3 regions of the Paenibacillus nicotianae genome follow, and region 2 is predicted to be linked to each of the others. Evidence: predicted binding sites of a transcription regulator. Region 2 holds the regulator's gene; each other region holds the start of a gene.
What was found. The regulator LexA, encoded in region 2, represses DNA repair genes until DNA is damaged. The targets are predictions, from matches to a motif close to CGAACATATGTTCG.
Positions count from the first base shown of each region.

Region 1: the regulator LexA is predicted to act here: its motif matches at 1,551-1,564, upstream of ACFSGI_RS10330 (YolD-like family protein).
Region 3: the regulator LexA is predicted to act here: its motif matches at 1,433-1,446, upstream of recA (recombinase RecA).

Region 1 is NZ_JBHUGF010000010.1:1,373,554-1,375,830, reverse strand. Features, by position in the region: gene ACFSGI_RS10340 (YhgE/Pip domain-containing protein) at 1-599, opposite strand, end outside; gene ACFSGI_RS10335 (MarR family winged helix-turn-helix transcriptional regulator) at 700-1,131, opposite strand; gene ACFSGI_RS10330 (YolD-like family protein) at 1,221-1,472, opposite strand; gene ACFSGI_RS10325 (glycoside hydrolase family 127 protein) at 1,655-2,277, opposite strand, start outside.
Region 2 is NZ_JBHUGF010000010.1:1,100,254-1,102,530, reverse strand. Features, by position in the region: gene yneA (cell division suppressor protein YneA) at 70-630, opposite strand; gene lexA (transcriptional repressor LexA) at 898-1,524, shown strand; gene ACFSGI_RS09110 (hypothetical protein) at 1,624-1,860, opposite strand; gene ACFSGI_RS09105 (glycoside hydrolase family 127 protein) at 1,886-2,277, opposite strand, start outside.
Region 3 is NZ_JBHUGF010000010.1:2,003,594-2,005,870, forward strand. Features, by position in the region: gene ACFSGI_RS12835 (regulatory protein RecX) at 1-140, opposite strand, end outside; gene recA (recombinase RecA) at 292-1,359, opposite strand; gene ACFSGI_RS12845 (competence/damage-inducible protein A) at 1,690-2,277, opposite strand, start outside.

The DNA.
Region 1 (2,277 bases), 270 kb from region 2:
TTTAACATCATAGATGCAATATTTAATTGGATATTCATGGTCATTACACCAACATATGTGACAAAACCTAAAATCATCGGCAACATCGAAACTGCAAAATTCGAAATATCATGTGTTTTAACAATATTAGTGGTCACGATCTCTTGATGAACATCAGCAAAAGCATGTTCTCCAATCGTAGCGGAAATTTGCGTAGCAGAACTTTGAACAATCGATTTGGCAATATCTGAATTACCTTGATTGATATAATAATTTATTTGAGTACTACCTTTAGATGACACATCTTCTGTAAAATGAGCCGGAATAGAAATGACCATTGTTAGATCACCATTGTCCATCTGTTGTTGTGCTGTGGTTAATGAATCATAAGCCTTAGTCTGATAAGGAACACCTGTAGTGATCGCTTGAGCGATACGTTCTCCTTGCTGTCCATCTTCATTCACAATTCCAACCACCAGTTGATCTACTCGTTCAGTTGCTCCATGATATCCAGTCATCCAAAATAATAAAAATACTAAAGGTACAAAAATAGAAAATACAATCCCTACTTTGGTTTGTGTAATGCCCAAAAAATCTTTAAATGTTTTGAATACAGTCATTTGTTCTCCTCCAACTATCTTTTCTCTTTTTTACAAAATACATGCATAGGATATAAATGGTTGTGCATGTATTACACCAAAAAATATCCAGCTGACAACATCAGCGGGATAAATGTTCAAACGTCTGATTGATCATCGCAATGAATTGCTTGGTTTGTTCCGGGGTGAACAATGCGTTAATCTCGTCGTCCACTTCTTGCATCATCGGCTTCGTCTGCTGAATTAATTCTTGACCTTTGGTTGTTAAATGTAACAATACAGCCCGGCGATCCGAAGGATCAACAGTACGTGTTAGCAATTTCTTATTTTCCAGACGATCCAGTGTTTTGCCGATACTGGTCTGGTCTTTGGAAATTAACTCCGCTAACGCTTTCTGTGAGATTCCGTCATGACTTGCTAGATTATTAAGCACACCAAATTGTTCTGGAGTAATATCATAATCAAGTAATAAATGAGATGCTTTTTTCTTATAGGATAAATAGGTTCTTGATAGTAATAAACCTAACGGGTTCTGCTCTTGGTTAAATGGCATAATGATCCTCCTAAAAAAATACTAGCATAGCCGATTATCGACTATGCTAGTATATTCTGGTTACAAAGGTTTTGTCAAAAAGTATTTATTTAATCTCGTGGATAGTTCACACCCATGATATCCATAAATTTCACTTTGTTAACTTCTTCTTCATATTGTACATGTACTCTACCTGTACGTGGATCCATATTTACAATCTGACCACGTACAGGTTCTTCTGCGCCCCACACTGTCAGCAAAATTTCCGATTTCTCTTGATAGGCTTCAGTAAGTTGATTACCAATTTCTTCTAGTGCAAATTCATCCCTTGTTGGACGTTTTGCTACTTTTGCTTTAGCCAAAATTAACCCCCCTTTACACTTCTCTATTCTATTTTACATTTAACTTGATATTGATACAATAGTTCACACTAAAAAATAAGCACAAACGTTCGCTTTTTTTGATAATTTGACATTTTTTCATCTGATTTTCTGCAAAATAAAGAGGCACGACATCTAACTATCGTACCTCATAGATTATACGGTTAACTTTTACGAATCCAGACAGCCATATCGCCTTCGCTACGATTCGCCCATAGAAAATAAGGAATCGCTGTAAATGGCTGTTCTTGAATCGTAGGCGGACTATCTTGATACAAATGATCATCCCAATCGCTGGTCTGTTCGCGAGTAGCTGTGCCTTCTATTACAACAGCTCCTCCTAGTAATTGATCATCAAATCGTGCCGTTAATGATTGTGTCGGGTTGATCGATAGTGCAGAGATTAATTCTCCATTATCTGCTTGTTCCAGACAGTAGACCAGTGGCCCATGTTGCAAAGCGATTTTGCCAGAAGCAGCGCGTAATCTAGGATGACTATGAATCACTTGCACATGCATTTCCATATTCCACTCTACCCGATCATCTGCCGACCACTCTCGCTGAATATAGATATATCCATCCTGTACCAAAGATTGATAGTCAATAGATTCACCATTGATCGTTAGCGAAGCTTTTTTGCACCAACCCGGTAAACGTAAAGCTAATGTAAAGGATAAAGGTTGTTCCAATTGGAACGAAAAGCGTGTTGCTCCATTCCAGGGATATCCACTTTCTTGCTTGATCACAACAGATTGTTCTCCAAGTGCTAACTCTGCTTCGCCACCAA
Region 2 (2,277 bases):
GTAATGAGTACATTCTCTTATCAAGTCATATCAGTTATAAAACAGATCTCTGTTTAGAAATGATATGACTTAATCGTATGGAATCACCAGAACATCGCCTGCTTGAATCTCACTGGTAGTCAATTGATTCTCACTACGAATCTGAGCTATATAATCACGTGTATCCGTTTGAGCTGATTTGTATTCGCTAGCGATACTCCATAGACTATCTCCTGAATGAACAACAACTGTTTGTGCAGGCCCTTCTACTTTGTCTGCTACTACAAAGTTATGAATCACTCCACCGTACAATAATACACCTGCAAACACAAAACACACCATTAAACGTCCGCCAGATTTCCACTTTACTTTTTGCGCTGTACTTTGAATAAGCTGAAGTGTTTTTTGACGTAATGTCTTTTTGCCTTTGGGTTGATTTGGTTTGCGTATCTTTTGCACATTCGGCAAATAAGTCCATTCATCTACTACTATATCTTTGTCCGCTCGTGTAGCATGAATAGCTGCTTGCTGGGATTGTTTCTCCGAATAACTTGTTGATGTATGATGTATATCTGATCCTGATCCATCAATCTGTTGTTCACCATTTTCAGATTGATTGTGGATGCTACGATATGTAGTATATTTTAACATTGTCATCACGCTCCAAACATTTGTTCTTGTTTTCTCAAATTCACTATAACACGAACATATGTTTTACTCAATAGTTTTTTACGAACTTTCGTTCGTGTTTTTTATTCTATCTTTTAGACTATAGATTATGCTTGTTATATGATGAATAGCCTACAAAAAGTAAATAATAACAAAATAAATATACAAATTTTAGAACTTATGTTTGTACGAACGGTAGTTCTATGTTATAATTTTGCCAAACGTTACTAGCATTGGGGTTGATAAGGTATGTCAAAAGTTTCAAGTCGCCAACAGGCCATTTTGGAATTTATCCGAAATGAAGTCAAACTTAAAGGTTACCCGCCATCTGTACGTGAAATTGGTGAAGCTGTAGGTCTTGCTTCTAGTTCTACTGTACATGGTCATCTGGATCGTTTGGAGAAAAAAGGACTGATTCGACGCGACCCGACCAAACCTCGTGCCATCGAGTTGTTGGGTCAAGAAGAGTCTGAAAGTAATATTCTTTTCGCTCAAACGGTATCTCGTGTTCCTATTATTGGAAAAGTAACCGCCGGTGTTCCGATTACAGCTACAGAACATATTGAAGACTACTTCCCTCTACCACAGAATTTTACAGGTGAAGGACAAGTATTTATGCTTTCTGTAGTTGGAGACAGTATGATTGAAGCAGGAATCTATAATGGTGACTACGTGATTGTACGTCAACAACAGACCGCTGATAATGGCGATATTGTTGTAGCCATGACCGAAGATGATGAAGCAACAGTCAAAACGTTCTACAAAGAAAAAGATCATATTCGTCTACAACCTGAAAATCCGATGTATCAGCCACTTCGTCTGACACATGTTACGATTTTGGGTAAAGTCGTAGGATTGTTCCGTAACTTACACTAAATTAATAGCATAAGTTACTGTTCGTAGAAGATAGAAAAAGACCGCTACTTTCCTAGTAGCGGTCTTTTTTAATAAAAATCTCAAACTATTTTATATAATCTATCCAAATAACTTCGTATCCATTAGTTTGGCAAGTAATGCTTTGAAATCTTTACTTTCTGCTTTCTCGGCTAATTGAGCTTCCAGTGTATTGAACTTTTCAGCTAGAAAATAAGCATTTAAAAATAGACCCAGATGATCTTTAGCTACTGCTTCTGCATTATCTTTATCTGATGAATAACTTGAAATAACGGTATATGCAAATTTCTCAGGATCGATTCTCATTTTAGATTTCATCTGGCACTCTCCTTTGTAGTGTTGATTATGCTTGGTTAAGCCATACCAGCATTTCACCGGGTTGTCGGTTAGCCCAGCAATAATAAGGAATAAGCCGTAATGTTGTCGCATCATAGGTTGTAGATACTTGAGAAGCATACAATACATCTTCCCACTGAGAAGTAATCGTTCTTTTTTGCGCTTCTACATTAATCTTACCTACTCCACCTAGTAATTGCTCATCAAATTCGTATTGATAGTTCTGATTTTTAGTTAACTGAATCAAATGCAAATGTTCCCCATTATCTACTTCTTCAGCGCAATAAATAAACGGCCCACGTCCTATTGCTACTTTACCAATATCTGCTCGAACTAGCGGATGTGCTGTATATTCTTTAATCTCCATCGGTAAGATCAATTCGATCTTATCATTAGACT
Region 3 (2,277 bases), 900 kb from region 2:
GCGGTAATCTCTACTTCACCTTCTTCTGGAAACCCATCTAAGCGTTCTCCTTCATCTGCGTAGATATCCCAATCTTCATCACCTTCTGGTTCAGATGTAGTATTGGATGGTTTTTTAGAATAACGACGATAATCAGCCATAATTGTTTCCTTTCGTCTATCTATATTTTAAAGTAGCTATGATTTTCAGATATCATCCAAATGTAATCTAGTAGATATAAATAAAAAGCGCCCTGAACGTATTTCACGTCCTGGGCGCTACAGGATTTAATCTTGAAGCATCTTAAAGTGATTATTCAGTTGCTTTAGAGAATAATTCTTGCTCTTCAAGACTCTCTTTTTCTTTTTCTTCAGCAGTTGGTTCTTCAACAACAGTTGTCAAATTGCTAGATACACGGATTTTTTGTTCAATGATATCTGCAATATGCGGATTTTCTTTCAAGAATTGTTTAGAGTTCTCACGACCTTGACCCATACGTTCACCTTCGTAAGAGTACCAAGCACCACTTTTATTTACGATGTCATGTTCTACACCGATATCGATCAAGCTACCTTCTTTAGAGATACCTTCTCCGTACATGATATCTACTTCAGCTTGTTTGAATGGAGGAGCAACTTTGTTTTTAACAACTTTGATACGTGTACGGTTACCAACAACATCGTTACCGTTTTTGATTGCTTCTATACGACGTACATCTAAACGTACAGTAGAGTAGAATTTAAGCGCACGACCACCTGGAGTCGTTTCAGGGTTACCAAACATAACTCCAACTTTTTCACGAAGCTGATTGATAAAGATCGTGATTGTTTTGGATTTGCTGATAGCACCAGACAATTTACGCAAAGCTTGAGACATCAAACGTGCTTGCAAACCAACGTGAGAATCTCCCATTTCGCCTTCGATCTCTGCTTTTGGTACCAATGCTGCTACAGAATCGACAACAATAATATCCACAGCACCACTACGTACAAGTGCTTCAGCGATTTCTAGACCTTGTTCACCTGTATCTGGTTGAGAAAGTAATAATTCATCAATGTTAACACCCAAGTTTTTAGCATATTGAGGATCTAGCGCATGCTCTGCATCGATAAATGCTGCTTGTCCTCCAGCTTTTTGAACTTCTGCAATTGCATGAAGTGCTACAGTTGTTTTACCTGAAGATTCTGGTCCGTATATTTCGATAATACGTCCTCTTGGCATACCGCCTGTACCTAAAGCAATATCTAACGCAATAGATCCACTAGGAATAACTTCAACTTGCATATGAGTGGATTCTCCAAGTTTCATAACTGAACCTTTACCGAATTGCTTCTCTATTTGACGAAGCGCCATATCTAACGCTGCACGACGATCTGACAATAAACTCACGTCCCTCTTCTTCTTATTTATACTCTAATTATACTACTTTTTTTCTCATTTGCCAAGCTTTTTTCGAACATATATTCGTGTTTTTGATATGAAATCCATATTAAATTACATTAATTGGTAATTATCATGAATTTCATTTTTCGCTTATCTTTTTTTACTTTTTAGGGTATAAACATAAAAAAAACCGCAACAAATAAATTTGCTGCGGTTCTTCCGTCTGTCCTTATTTTACCATAGTAGAACTATGGATTGCAACATATGCTTGAACTCGTAAAACATCCACTACATACCTCTAAATACATTTTCTAATTGCATTACAGATTACTTCTGAAGTTCACTTAAACGAAGCCACAAGCGGTATAGAATACTTTTGGCGGCACGAACACGAATCGACTCACGATTCCCACGTATATTTAATTCAAATACCTGTGTCGGTTGATTGCGTTCTGCTAGAGCGACATATACCAAGCCTACAGGTTTGCGTTCTGAAGATCCTGGCCCAGCCACACCAGTAATAGAAACAGCAAAATCCGTATCTAGCATTTTTCTCGCTTCATCAGCTAATACTTCTGCTACTTCCTGACTTACTGCTCCTGGTGCATTTTCGCCTTCTAACAATTCCCGCGGAACATTCAACATTTTTTCTTTCATTTCATTGGAATAGCAGACGATTCCACCCATAAAAACATTTCCGCTTCCCGGAATAGCGGTTAAATTCTGCATCAGTAGACCACCTGTACAACTCTCTGCTGCTGTTAGTGTCAACTTCATCCCGGTCATCATAAGTAAAATCTGTTCTTCTATTGCTATATCTTGATCAGCATACATATGATCAGGCAAGCGTTCTCGAATTTGAGATTCCATCTGTTTGAGTTTGACCATTGCTTCTTTTTCTGTGGCAGCTTTAGT